Peterkaempfera bronchialis: one gene and its partner. The protein of the gene in region 1 interacts with the protein of each later gene in a pairwise test. Links are inferred from orthologs where the notes say so. Each region holds a gene or a part of one and is shown on either strand. Other genes may lie near its edges. The genes, in order: nth and aceE.

What was found.
Region 2: the proteins of nth (region 1) and aceE interact in binary tests that used the Escherichia coli proteins (3 or more experiments, as listed by UniProt). The link is inferred for Peterkaempfera bronchialis from one-to-one orthologs.

Annotation. Positions count from the first base shown.
Region 1 is NZ_CP031264.1:3,748,270-3,756,702, forward strand. The notes cover bases 3,140-5,893. They hold nth (endonuclease III), read left to right. Parts: upstream 3,140-3,991; coding sequence 3,992-4,795; downstream 4,796-5,893. Other genes in these bases: C7M71_RS16670 (Crp/Fnr family transcriptional regulator), read right to left, coding at 3,140-3,793; C7M71_RS16680 (NUDIX hydrolase), read left to right, coding at 4,798-5,529; C7M71_RS16685 (MDR family MFS transporter), read right to left, coding at 5,617-5,893. In the rest of the region: C7M71_RS16645 (ArsA-related P-loop ATPase), read right to left, coding at 1-369; C7M71_RS16650 (DUF4177 domain-containing protein), read left to right, coding at 600-761; C7M71_RS16655 (RidA family protein), read left to right, coding at 758-1,225; C7M71_RS16660 (NUDIX hydrolase), read left to right, coding at 1,329-2,204; C7M71_RS16665 (MBL fold metallo-hydrolase), read left to right, coding at 2,201-3,022; more of C7M71_RS16670, read right to left, coding at 3,119-3,139; more of C7M71_RS16685, read right to left, coding at 5,894-7,179; C7M71_RS16690 (MarP family serine protease), read left to right, coding at 7,403-8,433. UniProt on the Escherichia coli protein: DNA repair enzyme that has both DNA N-glycosylase activity and AP-lyase activity. The DNA N-glycosylase activity releases various damaged pyrimidines from DNA by cleaving the N-glycosidic bond, leaving an AP (apurinic/apyrimidinic) site.
Region 2 is NZ_CP031264.1:1,876,915-1,885,928, reverse strand. Bases 2,785-6,119 are described here. They hold aceE (pyruvate dehydrogenase (acetyl-transferring), homodimeric type), read right to left. Parts: upstream 5,736-6,119; coding sequence 2,985-5,735; downstream 2,785-2,984. Also shown: C7M71_RS08290 (TetR family transcriptional regulator), read right to left, coding at 6-725; C7M71_RS08285 (MFS transporter), read left to right, coding at 946-2,547; C7M71_RS08270 (DUF3052 domain-containing protein), read left to right, coding at 6,370-6,810; C7M71_RS08265 (peroxiredoxin), read left to right, coding at 7,063-7,521; C7M71_RS08260 (TerD family protein), read left to right, coding at 7,691-8,266; C7M71_RS08255 (TerD family protein), read left to right, coding at 8,546-9,014. UniProt on the Escherichia coli protein: Component of the pyruvate dehydrogenase (PDH) complex, that catalyzes the overall conversion of pyruvate to acetyl-CoA and CO(2).

The DNA of each region.
Region 1 (8,433 bases):
GGCGCCCAGCTTCTTCAGCGCCTTCCCCGCGCGGCCGAGCTTGTAGAACATGTCGAGGTATTCGAGCAGCGCCTGCTCCGGGTCGATGGCCAGGGCGAACACCTCGCCGGTGGCGCCGCCCGGCAGGCCCAGCTGTGCCGGGGAGACCGAGGCGATCTTCCGCTCCTCGTAGGGGAGGGCGGCGATGCCGAAGAGTTCGGCGATGCCCTGCCTCCCCTCGACCTCGATCAGCAGGGTGCGGCGCCCCTCGGCGGCCAGCGCCAGGGCGAGGGACGCGGCGACGGTGGTCTTGCCGGTGCCGCCCTTGCCGCTGACCACATGCAGCCGGACGCCCTCCCAGTCCGGACCTCCATCCGGCGTGCGCGCCATGCTCGACCTCATCCCGCCCGGCTCCGTCCGCTTGTCCGCCTGGTGAACGCCTGCCCCGTTGAACGCCTGCCCGAACAGGGGAGTGCCCACGCGGCGAGCGTAACCAGCCCGCCCGGCGGATGGGGGGAAGCCCCCGGTGCGGAGGGGGATTTGCGGCCTTTTGTGTCGGACCTCACATGGGTGGCCGGGATGCCGGAGGGGCTGCCCGCCGCAGCCGTTAGAGTCGCCCCATGACCAAGTGGGAATACGTGACCGTGCCGCTGCTGGTGCATGCGACCAAGCAGATCCTGGACACCTGGGGCGAGGACGGCTGGGAGCTGGTGCAGGTCGTACCGGGACCCAGCAACCCTGAGCAGCTGGTGGCCTACCTCAAGCGGGAGAAGCAGGCATGAGCAAGGTCGAGAGCCGCCTGGCAGAGCTCGGCCTGACCGTGCCGGAGGTCGTCCCGCCGCTGGCCGCCTATGTCCCGGCCGTGCGCTCCGGCGACTTCGTCTTCACCTCCGGCCAGCTGCCGCTGGTCGCCGGGAAGATGGAGCACACCGGCAAGGTCGGCGACGAGGTCACCGCGGAGGAGGCCAAGGCGCAGGCCCGGATCTGCGCGCTCAACGCGCTGGCCGCCGTCAAGTCGGTCATCGGCGACCTGGACCGGATCGAGCAGGTCGTCAAGGTCGTCGGCTTTGTCGCCTCGGCCCCCGACTTCACCGGTCAGCCGGGCGTCGTCAACGGCGCCAGCGAGCTGCTGGGCGAGGTCCTCGGCGACGCCGGGGTGCACGCCCGCAGCGCGGTCGGCGTCGCGGTGCTGCCGCTGGACGCCCCGGTCGAGGTGGAGATCCAGGTACGGGTCTCGGCCGGCTGAGCCGTACCGGACCCGTACCGGACCCGTACCGGACCCGTTGGCGGCCCCGCGTCCCAGGGAGCGACCCGTTCGCTTTCCGGGCGCGGGGCCGTAGCATCCGCCCATGGGTGATCAGCACAGTGCGATGCCGCCGTCGTGGCCGGCCCGGATCAGGGCGCTGGCGGCCGGGGAGTACCAGCCGCCGCAGCCGCGCCAAGCCGCGACCGTGGTGCTGCTGCGGGACGCGGGCCCGGCGCCCGAGGCGTATCTGCTGCGGCGCCGCACCTCCATGGCCTTCGCCGCCGGGATGTACGCCTTCCCGGGCGGCGCCGTGGACCCGCGCGACGCGGAGCTGCATGTCGGCTGGGCCGGACCGCCGCCCGAGGAGTGGGCGCGGCGGCTGGGCACCGACCCGGCCACCGCGCAGGCGGTGGTCTGCGCCGCCGTACGGGAGACCTTCGAGGAGTCCGGGGTGCTGCTGGCCGGGCCCGACGGCGGCTCGGTCGTCTCCGACACCTCCGGCGAGGGGTGGCAGCGGGACCGGGCGGCGCTGGAGGCCCACGACCTCTCCCTCGCGGAGTTCCTGCGGGCCCGGAGCCTGGTGCTCCGCAGCGACCTGCTGGGCGGCTGGGCGCGCTGGATCACTCCCGAGTTCGAGGAGCGGCGCTATGACACCTGGTTCTTCGTCGCGGCGCTGCCCGCCGGGCAGCGGGCCGCCGACACCACCGGGGAGGCGGACCGGGTGGTCTGGATGGGCCCCGCCGAGGCGGTGGCGGGCGTCGAGGCGGGACGGATGGGCATGCTGCCGCCGACCGTCACGGTGCTGCGCGAACTGTCCCCGCTGACCACCGCGCAGGCGGCGCTCGCCGCGTCCGGCGACCGCAGCCTGGCCCCGGTGATGGCGGAGACCCGGGTGGACGGGGACCGGGTGACAGTGCGCTGGCCCGGGTACGAGCACCTCACGCTGGACTTCCCGGCCGGCACGGGCGGTGGACGATGACAGGCATACTCCCCGGCGCACCGCTGGCGCGGATCGGTGGCCCGGCGACCGAGCGGGCGGTCTGCGTACTGGCCCCCAACCCGTCCCCGATGACGCTGGACGGCACCAACACCTGGATCGTCGCCGAGCCGGGGTCGGACCAGGCGGTGGTGATCGACCCGGGGCCGCTGGACGAGGGGCATCTGCGGGCGGTGGTGCGCACCGTGGAGGAGGCCGGCCGCCGGGTCGCGCTGACCCTGCTCACCCACGGCCACGCCGACCACGCCGAGGGCGCGGGCCGCTTCGCCGAGCTGACCGGCACCCCGGTGCGGGCGCTGGACCCGGCGCACCGGCTTGGCGACGAGGGGCTGCACCATGGCGATGTGATCACCGTCGGGGGGCTGGAGCTGCGGGTGGTCGGCACCCCCGGCCACACCTCCGACTCGTTCTCCTTCCACCTGGTCGCCGACGGCGCGATCCTCACCGGCGACACGCTGCTGGGCCGGGGCACCACCATGGTCGCCCACCCGGACGGGCGGCTCGGCGACTACCTGGACTCGCTGCGCCGGCTGCGGGCCCTCGCCGCCGGGCACGGGGTGGTGACGGTGCTGCCCGGCCATGGGCCGGTGCTGGGCGATGCGCTGGGCGCGGTCGACTTCTATCTGGCGCACCGGGCCAACCGGCTGGCGCAGGTGGAGACCGCGGTGGAGGCGGGCCACCGCACTCCGGCGCAGGTGGTGGCTCAGGTGTACGCGGATGTGGACCGGGCGCTCTGGCCGGCCGCCGAGCTCTCGGTGCGGGCGCAGCTGGAGTACCTGGACGAGCACGGGCTGATCTGACCTGATCCGACCCTGACCGGGCCCGGGCGTCCGTACGGCGCAGGGGCCGGACACCGTATGGTCTCCGGCCCCTGCGGTCCGCTGCGAGAGGGGGGCTCAGCGGGAGCGGCGGGCGAGGCGCTCCACGTCGAGCAGGATCACCGCGCGGGCCTCCAGCCGCAGCCAGCCTCGGCCGGCGAAGTCGGCGAGCGCCTTGTTGACCGTCTCCCGGGAGGCGCCGACCAGCTGGGCCAGTTCCTCCTGGGTGAGGTCGTGCACCACGTGGATGCCCTCCTCCGACTGCACGCCGAAGCGCCGGGAGAGGTCCAGCAGGGCCTTGGCGACTCGGCCGGGGACATCGGAGAAGACCAGGTCGGACATGCTGTCATTGGTCCTGCGCAGCCGGCGGGCGATGGCCCGCAGCAGCGACATGGCGACCTCGGGGCGCGCGTGCAGCCACGGCTGGAGGTCGCCGTGGCCGAGGCCCAGCATCTTGACCTCGGTGAGCGCGGTGGCGGTGGCCGTGCGCGGGCCCGGGTCGAAGAGGGAGAGCTCGCCGATCATCTCGCTGGGGCCCAGGACGGCGAGCATGTTCTCCCGGCCGTCGGGCGAGGCGCGATGCAGCTTGATCTTGCCCTCGACCACCACATAGAGGCGGTCGCCGGGGTCGCCCTCGTGGAACAGCGATTCGCCGCGCGCGAGGGTCACCTCGGTCATCGAGGCGCGCAGCTCCGCCGACTGCTCGTCGTCGAGTGCCGCGAAGAGCGGGGCACGCCGCAGAACATCGTCCACGAGCTTCCTCCTGTTCGGCCGGGTCATCCGGCTCCCCATCATGCACGACGGGAAAACAGTGCGATCAATCACAAGGATGACGTATCCCCTGTCGATCATATGAGGAGGGGGGTGGTGTGTAGTGCCATACGGCCCGGATCGGGCACCTTCCTGATCGCTTTCCTGATCGCTGTCGGTGGTGGGCCGTAGGCTGGTCGGGTGTCCAAGACCCCTGTGCGCAGCCCGAAGCAGGAGAGCCGGCTGGGCATGGTCCGCCGGGCTCGGCGGATCAACCGTGAGCTGGCCGAGGTGTATCCCTACGCCCATCCCGAGCTGGACTTCGAGGATCCCTTCCAGCTGCTGGTCGCGACGGTGCTGTCGGCGCAGACCACCGACCTGCGGGTGAACATGACCACGCCCGCGCTCTTCGCGAAGTACCCCACGCCGGAGGACATGGCGGCGGCGGTGCCGGAGGAGCTGGAGGAGATGATCCGGCCGACCGGCTTCTTCCGGGCCAAGGCGAAGTCGCTGATCGGGCTCTCGATCGCGCTGCGGGACCGGTTCGGCGGGGAGGTGCCGGGCCGGCTGGAGGACCTGGTGACCCTGCCGGGGGTGGGGCGCAAGACCGCCAATGTGGTGTTGGGCAATGCCTTCGGCGTCCCCGGGATCACCGTGGACACCCACTTCGCCCGGCTGGTGCGCCGCTTCGGTTGGACGGAGGAGACCGAGCCGGAGCGGATCGAGGCGGCGGTCGGTGCGATCTTCCCGAAGAGCGAGTGGACGATGCTCTCGCACCGGGTGATCTTCCACGGCCGGCGGATCTGCCATGCTCGCAGACCGGCCTGCGGCGCCTGCCCGATCGCGGAGCTCTGCCCGTCGTACGGCGAGGGCGAGACCGATCCGGAGAAGGCCAGGAAGCTGCTGAAGTACGAGATGGGCGGCAAGCCCGGCCAGCGGCTCAAGCCGCCGGCCAACTTCCCCGGAGAGGCGGCGGCGATCAAGGCGATGGAGGAGGACTCCTGAGGATGGGCGTGGCGGTCGAGCGGGAGGGGCTGCCCGGTTGGCTTCAGCCGGTGCGGGACGCGGCAGAGCGGGTGGAGCCGCAGCAGTTGAGCCGGTTTCTGCCGCCGCCGGTGGGCGGACGGCGCTCGGCGGTGCTGATGCTCTTCGGCGAGCAGGCGGAGGGTCCGGACCTGCTGCTGATCGAACGGGCCAGGTCGCTGCGCTCGCACGCGGGGCAGCCGTCCTTCCCCGGCGGCGCGCTGGATCCGGAGGACGGGGACCCTAGCGGCCCGGGTCCGGTCAATGCGGCGCTGCGGGAGGCGCAGGAGGAGACCGGGCTGGATCCGGCGGGCATCCAGGTCTTCGGGGTGCTGCCAGACCTCTACATCCCGGTCAGCGACTTCGTGGTGACCCCGGTGCTGGGCTGGTGGCGGTCGCCCTCCCCGGTCGGGCCGGTGGACCCGGCGGAGGTGGCCTCGGTCTTCCGGGTGCCGGTGGCCGACCTGACCGATCCGGCGAACCGGGCCCGGCTGCGCCATCCCAGCGGCTTCACCGGGCCGGCCTTCCTGGTGGCGGGGCAGGTGGTCTGGGGGTTCACCGCCGGGGTGATCGACCGGGTGCTGCACTACAGCGGGCTGGAGCGGCCATGGGACCACTCCCGGGTGGTGCGGCTCTCCGAGGACGCCTTCGGCCTGGCGCTCGGGGAGCCCGACCGGGTCCAGGACCCCGGCCCGGAGCTGACCCCCGGCGGGTGACCCCGGCGGGCGGGTCTCCCGCACCCGCCGGGGTCGTACGACCGGTTTCTCCTGGTCACTCCATGCCCGGGCTACTCCATGACCGGGTTACTCCATGACCGGGATGGGGGCCTGCTCCGCCTTGTCCTGGTCCTGGCCGCCGCCGTGGCCGCGCAGCGGCACCTCGCGGATGAAGAACGCCAGCACCAGGGCGACCAGCACAAACGGGATGCCCACCAGGAACAGGTCGTCCAGGGCCTTGACGAAGCCATTCAGCACGATGTCCTGGAGCTGCACCGGCAGCTGCTCGATGGCGGCCCGGCCGCCCGAGGTCAGCTTCTCCTCGCCGCCTGCGGCGAAGCCGCCGCCGCCCTGTCCCTTGAGTCCGGCGGCAGCCACACCCTCGCTGATGTGGTGGTTGAGCCGGCTGGTGAGCACGGTGCCGAAGATCGCGGTACCGAAGGCGCCGCCGATGGAGCGGAAGAACATCGACCCGGCGGTGGCGGCGCCCATGTCCTTCATCTCGACCGAGTTCTGCACGGCCAGCACCAGCACCTGCATCACACAGCCCAGGCCGATGCCCATCAGCACCATGAAGAGGCCCAGCAGCCACATCGAGGTGTCCAGCCGGAGCCGGGAGAGCAGGACGAGCCCGACGATGGTGACCGAGGTGCCCAGCAGCGGCCACATCTTGTAGGTGCCGGTCTTGCTGATCACCCGACCGGAGATGATCGAGGCGGCCAGGAGGCCGATCATCATCGGGATCATGCGCAGGCCCGATCCGGTCGGCGAGTCGCCGCGCACCACCTGGAGGTAGATCGGCAGGTAGATGATGGCGCCGAACATCGCCAGGCCCACCACGAAGCCGATCCCGCTGGTCAGCGAGAAGGTGTGGTCCCGGAAGAGGTGCGGAGGCATGATCGGTTCGGCGGCCCGCCGCTCCACCAGGGCGAAGAGCACCAGCGCCAGCACGCCGCCGACGCCGAGCAGCAGGGTGGTGGCGGAGGTCCAGCCGTTGGCGGTGCCGCTCCAGGAGGTCACCAGCAGCAGCGCGGTGACACCGCCGACCAGCAGGGCCGCGCCCGCCCAGTCGATGGTGTGCTTCTGCTTCCGCTGGTCGATCTTGAGTACGGCGGCGGCCACGAAGAGCGCCACCACACCGACCGGCAGGTTGATGTAGAAGATCCACCGCCAGCTGAGGTGGTCGGTGAAGAAGCCGCCGAGCAGCGGACCGGCCACGCTGGACACGGCGAAGACCGCGCCGAAGAGGCCCTGATAGCGGCCTCGGTCACGGGGCGGGATGACATCGCCGATGATCGCCAGCGACAGCGACATCAGGCCGCCGCCACCCAGGCCCTGCACGGCGCGGAAGCCGATCAGCTGGCCCATGTTCTGGGACATGCCGGCCAGCGCGGAGCCGACCAGGAAGATCACGATGGCGAAGAGGTAGACGGGACGGCGGCCGATCTGGTCGGAGATCTTGCCGTAGAGCGGGACGGCGGCCGTGGAGGTCAGCAGGTACGCGGTCACCGTCCAGGACATGTGGTCCAGGCCGTTGAACTGGCTGACGATCTTCGGCATGGCCGTACCGACGATGCTCTGGTCGAGCGCGGCCAGGAACATGCCGAGCATGAGTCCGAACATCACCACCAGGATCTGGCGGTGGGTCATCGGCCCGGAGGTTTTCGCCGGGACATCAGCGGGGGGTATTGAGTCTTCTCGCACCATTTTAATTCTACCATATTTAGTTGCTTGGAGCAACTTCCCCTGATGCTCCCCTCATGAACCACCGGCTGGAATGGGGCGTATGCCCGCATGATGAGGGCCGCAGCGGGGGAGTCAGTGCATGGGCCCAACGCCCACCGCGCGAGGAGAGCCGTGGGAGGGTGTCCGGGTGAACGTCCTGGATGTACTGCTGATCGTCGCCGCTGTCGGCTTTGCCTGGTCCGGCTACCGGCAGGGGTTCGTGGTCGGCATCCTCTCGGTGGTGGGGTTCCTGGGCGGTGGGCTGGCCGCCGTCCAACTGCTGCCGCTGGTCCTGAAGCATGTCAGCCCCGGCACGGCCTCCTCGGTGGTCGCCGTGGTGGTGGTGATCGTGCTGGCCTCGATCGGACAGGCCGTCACCACCCACTACGGCTGGCAGTTGCGGGGCCGGATCGGCAGGCGGCGCGGCCAGGTCGTCGACGCCGCCGGCGGGTCGGTCGTCAATGTGGTCGCCATGCTGCTGGTGGCCTGGCTGATCGGCTCCGCGCTGGCGGGTACCTCGCTGCCCACCATCTCCAAGGAGGTCCGCAGCTCCCGGGTGCTCGGCGAGGTGCAGCAGGCGCTGCCCGCCAGTGCGCCCAACTGGTTCTCCGACTTCAGCTCGGCCCTCGCCCGCAATGGCTTCCCCCAGGTCTTCAACCCCTTCGAGAACGAGCCCATCACCGAGGTGGAGGCGCCCGACCCGGCGCTGGCCGGCAGCGTGGCGGTGGCCAACGCCCGGCGGTCCGTGGTCAAGGTGGTCGGTACCGCCACCAGTTGCAGCAAGACCCTGGAGGGCACCGGCTTCGTCTTCGCCCCGCACCGGGTGATGACCAACGCCCATGTGGTCGGCGGGGTCAATGAGCCCACCGTGCAGATCGGTGGCGTCGGCCGGCTCTACGACGCCACCGTGGTGCTCTACGACTGGCAGCGGGATGTCGCCGTCCTGGACGTGCCCCGGCTGGAGGCCCCTGCGCTGACCTTCGCCGGCGAGGCCGGCACCAACGACAGCGCCGTGGTGGCCGGCTTCCCCGAGAACGGCTCCTTCAACGTCCAGCCGGCCCGGCTCCGCGCCCGCATCCAGGCCAACGGCCCGGACATCTACCACCGGGGCCAGGTGGTCCGCGACGTCTACTCGGTGCGCTCGCTGGTGCGCCAGGGCAACTCCGGCGGCCCGCTGCT
Region 2 (9,014 bases), 1.9 Mb from region 1 along the record:
CGGCCTCAGCGGGTGGCGGCCTGCCAGTCGCCGGTGATCGCCGGGCCGAGCTGGTCCAGATGGCGGTCGATCACGGTGATCATGCTGTCGGGCCCGGCGTCGGCGGTCGACGGCTCGGCGGTGCCCCATGCCTCGTGGGCGGTCCGGACCACGGCTCCGAAGACGGCGGCCAGCAGGCGCGGCCGCAGGTCGACCGCCGGGTCGACGCCTTCGCGCTCCGCGATGATCGCGGTGACCTGCCGCTCCTGCGCAGCGGTCCGCCGCAGATGGGCGGCGAGCAGCACGGGCGTCGACTCGATCAGCTGGATGAGCTCCAGGGCGGCGGTGACCGAGGCGGGCCCGCGATCGGTGGCGTGCAGGCTCCGCCAGGCCTCGCTGATGGCGGAGCGCAGCGCCTGGAGGGGGTACTCCTCGGCGGGGCGGTCGCGCAGACATCGGATGAAGTGGTCCTCGGCGTCGGACAGGACGGCGAGCGCGACTTCCTCCTTGTTGGCGAAGTACCGGAAGAAGGTGCGCTGGGAGACGTCCACGGCGGCGGCGATCTCGTCGACCGTGGTGCGGCCGTAGCCCTGGCGGAGGAAGAGCTCGTGGGCGGCGCCGACCAGCTCGTCGCGGGTGCGCTGCTTCTTGCGCTGGCGCAGCCCCGCCGTCGGCGCGCAGACTGCGGTGATCCGGCAGCGGGCCGCCAGGGGTGCGGCCGCACCCTCCGCGATGTGCTGGGCCAAGGTGCCACCTCCGACGGCTCTGGTCCCCGACACGATACCGGGACGATATCTGTCAGTCATCGGCACTGGAAACCATTTGTCAAATGTCAGAGGCTGACATAACGTTCCGCGAGGTGGCGCCCGCCGGCCTGCGAGCTCGTGGGGACGGGCGGCCCGTGGGGCGCCACCTTCCGCACTCGCTGCACGTCCACACCGCACATCCCCGTCCGGGAGGGGCCCGATGAACCACACCGCCGCCGCCGAGGCGACCGAGGAAGCGCAGGGCGCGATACCGCCGTCCAAGGCCGCCGGGCTGCGGGGTCACCCCTGGCTGACGCTGCTCACCGTGGCGGTGGGGGTGATGATGGTCGCCCTGGACGGCACCATCGTGGCCATCGCCAACCCCGTCATCGCACACGATCTGGGCGCCTCGCTCGCCGATATGCAGTGGGTCACCAACGGCTATCTGCTGGCGCTCGCGGTCTTCCTGATCACCGCAGGCAAGATCGGCGACCGGTTCGGCCACCGCAACACCTTCCTGATCGGCGCGGTGGGCTTCGCCGCCGCGTCGGCGGCGATCGGCTTCGCCGGCAGCATCCAGCTGATCATCGTCTTCCGGGTGCTCCAGGGCCTCTTCGGCGCCCTGCTGCAACCCGCCGCGCTGGGGCTGCTGCGCGGCGCCTTCCCGGCCGAGAAGCTCAATATGGCGATCGGCATCTGGGGTGGCGTCATCGGCGCCTCCACGGCGGCCGGCCCGATCGTGGGCGGCCTGCTGGTGGAGCACGTCAGCTGGGAGTCGGTCTTCTTCATCAACATCCCGGTCGGCCTGATCGCCCTGGCGCTGGGTCTCTGGATCCTGCGTGACGCGCGGTCCGAGAAGGCCGCCAAGTCCTTCGACGTCCCCGGCATCGTGCTGCTCTCCGGCGCCATGTTCCTGCTGGTGTGGGGCATCATCAAGGCCCCCGCGTGGGGCTGGGGCGACGCCCGGACGCTGGTCTTCCTGATCGGCGCGGTGGTCGCGGGGGCGGCCTTCGCTGTCTGGCAGACCCGGGCCGCCGAGCCGCTGATCCCGCTCGGCCTCTTCCGGTCGGTGCCGCTCTCCGCAGGTGCCCTGCTGATGGTGCTGATGGCCTTCTCGTTCTTCGGTGCGATCTTCTTTGTCACCTTCTACTTGCAGAATGTGCGCGGTATGTCGCCGGTCGACAGCGGCGTCCACCTGCTGCCGATGACCGCGATGATGATCGTCGGATCGCCGATCGCCGGTGTGGTGATGGCCAGGATCGGCCCGCGTATCCCGATCGTCACCGGCATGGTCTTCTCCGCCGTCGCGATGTTCGGCATGTCCACCCTGGAGGCCGGTTCCGGCAGCGGGGTCATGTCGCTCTGGTTCGTGCTGATGGGGCTCGGGCTCAGCCCGGTCATGGTGGGCGCCACCGAGGTCATCGTCGGCAATGCGCCGCTGGAGCTGTCCGGGGTGGCCGGCGGGTTGCAGCAGGCCGCGATGCAGGTCGGCGGCAGCCTGGGCACCGCCGTGCTGGGCGCGCTGATGGCCGCCAGGATCGACAACGTCCTGCCGGGCAAGTGGGCCGCCGCCCAGCTGCCGCCGGTCTCCGGCGAGCAGTACGAGGCGGTCAAGCAGGCCGTCCAGGTGGGGGTGGCGCCGGTGCAGCCGGGCACTCCGGCGACGGTGGCGCAGACCATCACCCAGGTCAGCCACGACGCCTTCATGAACGGGATGTCGCTCGCCTTCCTGACCTCCGCGGTGGTGGCGGTGGCCGCAGCGGGACTGGGGCTGCTCACCAAGCGCGGCAGCACCGACGCCGGGCCCGCCGTGCACATCTGACCGGCCGTCCGAGACCCTGCCCGGGGCCGGTCCGACCTCCTCACGAGGTCGGACCGGCCCTTTCGCATGCCCCGGCGCCTCGGACACTCGTACGAGTGATTCCAGCCGTAAGGGCTGGCGCGGCGGCGCGGCCCGGGGCCAACCTGAGCGTGGACCGGCGCCCGCTGCGGGCGCCCTCACGGGGGAGGTTGTGTCCCATGCACCACGCTGCCGCCACACCCGCGACAGACCCGCCCACGGGCCCTCGCGCCCCCGCCGCCCGCATGCCCGCCGCCTGCGTACCTGCTGCCCGTGCACCTGCCGTCTCTGCGCCCGCCGCCTCTGCGCCCGCTGTCTCTGCGCCCGCCGCCTGCCTCGCCGGCTCCGCCTGGGAACGCCGCAGGGGCCGGACCCCTGGAAGGAGATCCGGCCCCTGCGGTGGGGTCATCCGGTGCGGATCAGGCGTCGCCGCCCGCCGCGCCCGGGTCGGCGGCGGCCGCGTCCAGCAGCTGGTAGCGGTCGATGGCCGCCTTCAGCACGCTGCGGTCGACCTTGCCCTCCTTGGCGAGCTCGGTCAGCACCGCCACCACGACCGACTGGGCGTCGATGTGGAAGAAGCGGCGGGCCGCGCCACGGGTGTCGGCGAAGCCGAAGCCGTCCGCGCCCAGCGACTGCCAGGAGCCCGGCACCCAGCGGGCGATCTGGTCGGGCACGGCCCGCATCCAGTCCGAGACCGCCACAAACGGGCCCTCGGCGCCGGTGAGCTTGGACGTCACATACGGGACGCGCTGCTCCTCCTCCGGGTGGAGCAGGTTGTACTCCTCGCACTCCACCGCATTGCGGCGCAGCTCGTTCCAGGAGGTCGCGGACCAGACATCGGCCTTGACGTTCCACTCCTCGGCGAGGATGCGCTGCGCCTCCAGGGCCCACGGCACCGCCACGCCCGAGGCGAGGATCTGCGCGGGGATCTGGCCGGTCTCGCCCGCCCGGTAGCGGTAGAGACCCTTGAGGATGCCGTCCACGTCGACACCGGCGGGCTCGGCCGGCATCTGGATCGGCTCGTTGTAGACGGTGAGGTAGTAGAAGACGTCCTCGCCCTGCGGGTGCTCGGCACTGGTGCCGTACATCCGCCGGATGCCGTCCTGCACGATGTGCGCGATCTCGAAGCCGTAGGCCGGGTCGTACGCCACGACCGCCGGGTTGGTCGAGGCCAGCAGCTGGGAGTGGCCGTCCGCGTGCTGGAGGCCCTCACCGGTCAGCGTGGTGCGGCCGGCGGTGGCGCCCAGTACGAAGCCGCGCGCCAGCTGGTCGGCCATCTGCCAGAACTGGTCACCGGTCCGCTGGAAGCCGAACATCGAGTAGAAGACGTAGACCGGGATCAGGTGCTCGCCGTGCGTCGCGTAGGACGAGCCCGCCGCGATCAGCGAGGCGGTGCAGCCCGCCTCGGAGATGCCGTCGTGCAGCATCTGGCCGGTCGGCGACTCCTTGTACGCCAGCAGCAGCTCCCGGTCGACCGACTCATAGGTCTGGCCCATCGGGTTGTAGATCTTCGCCGACGGGAAGAGCGAGTCCATGCCGAAGGTGCGGTACTCGTCCGGCGCGATCGGCACGAAGCGGTTGCCGATGCCCTTGTCCCGCATCAGGTCCTTGAGCAGCCGGACGAAGGCCATCGTGGTGGCGATGGACTGGTTGCCCGACCCCTTCTTGAGGGCCTTGTAGGTGTCGTCGCCGGGGAGCTGGAGCCTGGTCGGCCGCACCTTGCGGGTCGGCATGTAGCCGCCCAGCTCCTTGCGGCGGTCGTGCATGTACTGGATCTCCTCCGAGTCCCGACCCGGGTGGTAGTACGGCGGCAGGCCGGACTCCAGCTCGCGGTCCGAGATGGGGAGGTGCAGCCGGTCACGGAACCGCTTGAGGTCCTCGACCGTCAGCTTCTTCATCTGGTGGGTGGCGTTGCGGCCCTCGAAGTTGGGGCCCAGCGTCCATCCCTTGACCGTCTGCGCCAGGATCACCGTGGGCTGGCCCTTGTGCTCCTGGGCGGCCTTGAAGGCGGCGTACACCTTGCGGTGGTCGTGGCCGCCACGGCCCAGGTGCTGGATCTGCTGGTCGGTCATGGACTCGACCATCTTGCGCAGCCGCACGTCACTGCCGAAGAAGTGGTCCCGGATGTAGGCGCCGGTCTCGGTCGCATACGTCTGGAACTGGCCGTCCGGGGTGGTGTTCAGCTTGTTGACCAGGACGCCGTCGACGTCCTGGGCCAGCAGCGGGTCCCAGGTGCGGTCCCAGATCAGCTTGATCACATTCCAGCCGGCGCCACGGAAGACCGACTCCAGCTCCTGGATGATCTTGCCGTTGCCGCGCACCGGGCCGTCGAGGCGCTGGAGGTTGCAGTTGACCACGAAGGTCAGGTTGTCCAGGCCCTCGCGGGCGGCCAGGGAGAGCTGGCCCAGCGACTCCGGCTCGTCCATCTCGCCGTCGCCGAGGAAGGCCCACACATGCGAGTCGGAGGTGTCCTTGATGCCACGCGCGGTGACATAGCGGTTCATCCGGGCCTGGAAGATCGCACCCAGCGGGCCCAGTCCCATGGAGACGGTCGGGAACTCCCAGAAGTCCGGCATCGACCGCGGGTGCGGGTAGCTGGAGAGGCCGTACGGGGCCTTGGACTTCTCCTGCCGGAACGAGTCCAGCTGCTGCTCGGAGAGCCGGTCCAGCAGGAAGGCGCGCGCGTAGATGCCGGGGGAGGCGTGGCCCTGGAAGAAGATCTGGTCGCCAGAGGCCCCCTCGGCGTCCTTGCCGTGGAAGAAGTAGTTGAAGCCCACGTCGTAGAGCGACGCGGAGGAGGCGAAGGTGGCGATGTGGCCGCCCACGCCGATGCCCGGGCGCTGGGCCCGGGAGACCATCACGGCCGCGTTCCAGCGGGTCGCGTTGAGGACCTTGCGCTCGATCTCCTCGTTGCCGGGGAAGAACGGCTCGTTCTTGGTCGCGATGGTGTTGATGTAGTCCGTGCTGCGCATCTCGGGCACGGCGACACGCTTCTCGCGGGCGCGCTCGATCAGCCGCAGCATCAGGAAGCGGGCACGCTCACGGCCGCGCTCGTCGATGGCCGCGTCGAGCGACTCCAGCCACTCCGCGGTCTCCTCGGGATCGAAGTCCGGGACCTGGCTGGGAAGGCCGCCAATGATGATCGGGTTGCGATCGGATCCGGAAGCCACGCTGTTCCTTCACTGTCGGTCGTAACTGAGGTGGTGTCGCGCCGCCTCCATCGTGTACCGCGCTCGGAGATCCGTCATCTCTACCGATGGGTAACCGGCGTCGCCGGTCAGGCATGCCGGTCTGGCGCCGACGCGGCGGCCGCACGCGGAGGCGGGCTACGCTGCTGCCCGCTCCCTCGGCGCCCGCACCGCCCCGGTGCCGGTTGTTACGACGAGGTGGCCCGAACGGTGCCGGTTAAGGCTGGGGTGAGGGCCAACAGAAGACTCTACGCCGCGCCGTGCGGCCCTTCGAACGGTGCCCGCATGCCGGGCGCCCTCCAGGGGTCGCGAACCGCGGGCGCGCGGAGTGCGTATCGAGGCGTGCGGATCGACCGGCGCGCGTGGCCGGGCTGTACTCCGGGTAGGCGGGCGGCGAACCGGCGGTGACCGGCGGACGCCATCGGGCCCCGCCACGCCCGGGGCAGATAGGGACAAAACGGTGCGACAGCCGCCACAATCGACAGCGAGACTTGCTGCGACACGTCAACGTTTGGGCGGGAAGGGGCGCCGGGTACTTGCGCGAACCGCCCCGCCCGTGTGGACTACGGCCACAAGCTCGGCGCCGACGCCGGGCCGGATACAGGAGGTCATTCCCGTGAGCGCGACCGCGGACCCCGCGGAGGACAGGTCCAACCCGGCATACCGGTTGGGCTTCGAGCCCGGACAGGTGGTCCAGGAGCTCGGGTACGACGACGACTGCGACCAGGAGCTCCGCGACGGAATCGAGAGCCTCACCGGCACCGATCTCGTCGATGAGGAGTACGACGACGTCGCCGACGCCGTGCTGCTGTGGTTCCGCGAGGAGGACGGGGATCTCACCGATGCCCTGGTCGACGCGCAGGAGTACCTCGCGGACGGCGGCCTGGTGTGGCTGCTGACCCCGAAGACCGGCCGTGACGGCCATGTGGAGGCCAGTGACATCGCCGACGCCGCCCGGACTGCGGGTCTCTCCCAGACCAGTTCGGTGACGGTGGCCAAGGACTGGGCGGGCACCCGTCTGGCCACGCCCAAGACCGCCCGCCCGGCCAAGCGCTGAGCGGACCCGATCGGTAGGCCGGACCCCCGGCCGCCCTGCGGGCCCCGCCGGAGACTCTCCGGCGGGGCCCGCCTCTCGTCGGGGCGTCGAGCACCGGGGCATCGAGGGCCAGGGCATCGAGGACCGCTTGTTCACCCAGGGCGAACTCCGCCTCGGCGGGCCACCCGGACCGCCGGGCCCCCGCCCACGGATGCAAGGATGTGATCAGCCGCTCCGCCCGGAGCGGCGCAGTCGAGCAGGAGGGTCGCACCCATGGCGATCGAGGTCGGCAGCCAGGCTCCGGACTTCGAGCTGAAGAACCAGCACGGCGAGCTGGTCAAGCTCTCCGACTTCCGCGGCGAGAAGAACGTGGTCCTGGTCTTCTACCCGTTCGCGTTCACCGGTGTCTGCACCGGCGAGCTCTGCGCCATCAAGGAGGAGCTGCCGCGTCTGCAGAACGACGACGTGCAGATCCTCGCGGTCTCCAATGACTCCCCGTTCACCCTGCGGATCTTCGCCGAGCGGGAGGGTCTGGAGTACCCGCTGCTCTCCGACTTCTGGCCGCACGGCGAGGTCTCCACCGCGTACGGCGTCTTCGACGAGGCCAAGGGCTGCGCGGTGCGCGGCACCTTCGTCATCGACAAGGAGGGCGCCGTCCGCTGGTCCGTGGTCAACGCCATCCCCGACGCGCGTGACGAGCAGGAGTACCTCAAGGCGCTCGCCGCGCTCTGACGCACCCGGGCGGCACGGAGGTGCGCCTGCTCCCCGCCCGGGGAACCCGGCACTACGATCGGGCCGTTGGCTGGAGAGAAAACCCCTGGTCGGCCGTTTCGGACCGGCCGGCCCGGGCAGACCGCACCGCGGGGGCACAGCGAGGTGCTCCCCGACCATTGGAGGACTCGTGGGTGTCAGCCTCAGCAAGGGCGGCAACGTTTCGCTCACCAAGGAGGCGCCCGGCCTGACCGCCGTGGTCGTCGGCCTGGGCTGGGACGTCCGGACGACCACCGGGACCGGCTTCGACCTCGACGCCAGTGCGCTGCTGGTCAACGAGTCCGGCAAGGTCGCCTCGGACGGCAACTTCGTCTTCTTCAACAACCTCAAGAGCCCCGACGGCTCCGTCGAGCACACCGGCGACAACCTCACCGGTGAGGGCGAGGGCGACGACGAGCAGATCAAGGTGAACCTGGCCGGCGTCCCGGCCGATGTCACCAAGATCGTGTTCCCGGTGTCCATCTACGACGCCGAGAACCGCCAGCAGAACTTCGGCCAGGTCCGCAACGCGTTCATCCGCGTGGTGAACCAGGCGGGCAACGCGGAGATCGCCCGCTACGACCTGTCCGAGGACGCCTCGACCGAGACCGCGATGGTCTTCGGAGAGCTCTACCGCAACGGCGCCGAGTGGAAGTTCCGGGCCATCGGCCAGGGCTACGCCTCGGGTCTGCGCGGCATCGCCCAGGACTTCGGCGTCAACGTCTGAGTCCGGCAGTCACCACGGTCGCGGCGGGGCCGCCGGGACCCCGGTCGACGCAGGTGGAGAGCCTGCCGCCGCCGGGGCCTCGGCGGCCCCGCTTCCGTACGGGTCCCACAGCCGTACGGATGCCGGCGGCCGAGTTCAGCAAGTTCAGCGGGTCGGAGGCAGCCGTGCGGGCCGGCGGGGGCGTAGACATACTGCGTGCTCCGTGCGGCGGCCGAACGGAGAACCGGCCCGGTGTCCGGGAGACCCCGCCACTGCGGGGAATTGGGAGGATGAACGACCATGGGCGTCACGCTCGCCAAGGGGGGCAATGTCTCCCTCACCAAGGCCGCACCCAACCTCACGCAGGTCCAGATCGGCCTCGGCTGGGACGCGCGCTCCACCACCGGAGCCCCGTTCGACCTGGACGCCAGCGCACTGCTGTGCGCCAACGGCCGGGTGCTGGGTGACGAGTACTTCGTCTTCTACAACAACCTCAAGAGCCCCGAGGGCTCCGTGGAGCACCAGGGCGACAACCTCACCGGCGAGGGCGAGGGGGACGACGAGGTCGTGGTCGTCAACCTCGACCTGGTCCCGCCGCAGGTCGACAAGGTCGTCTTCCCGGTGTCGATCTACGAGGCCGAGACCCGGATGCAGTCCTTCGGCCATGTCCGCAACGCCTACATCCGGGTGGTCAACCTGGCGGACAACAGCGAACTGGCCCGCTACGACCTCACCGAGGACGCCTCCAACGAGACCGCGATGATCTTCG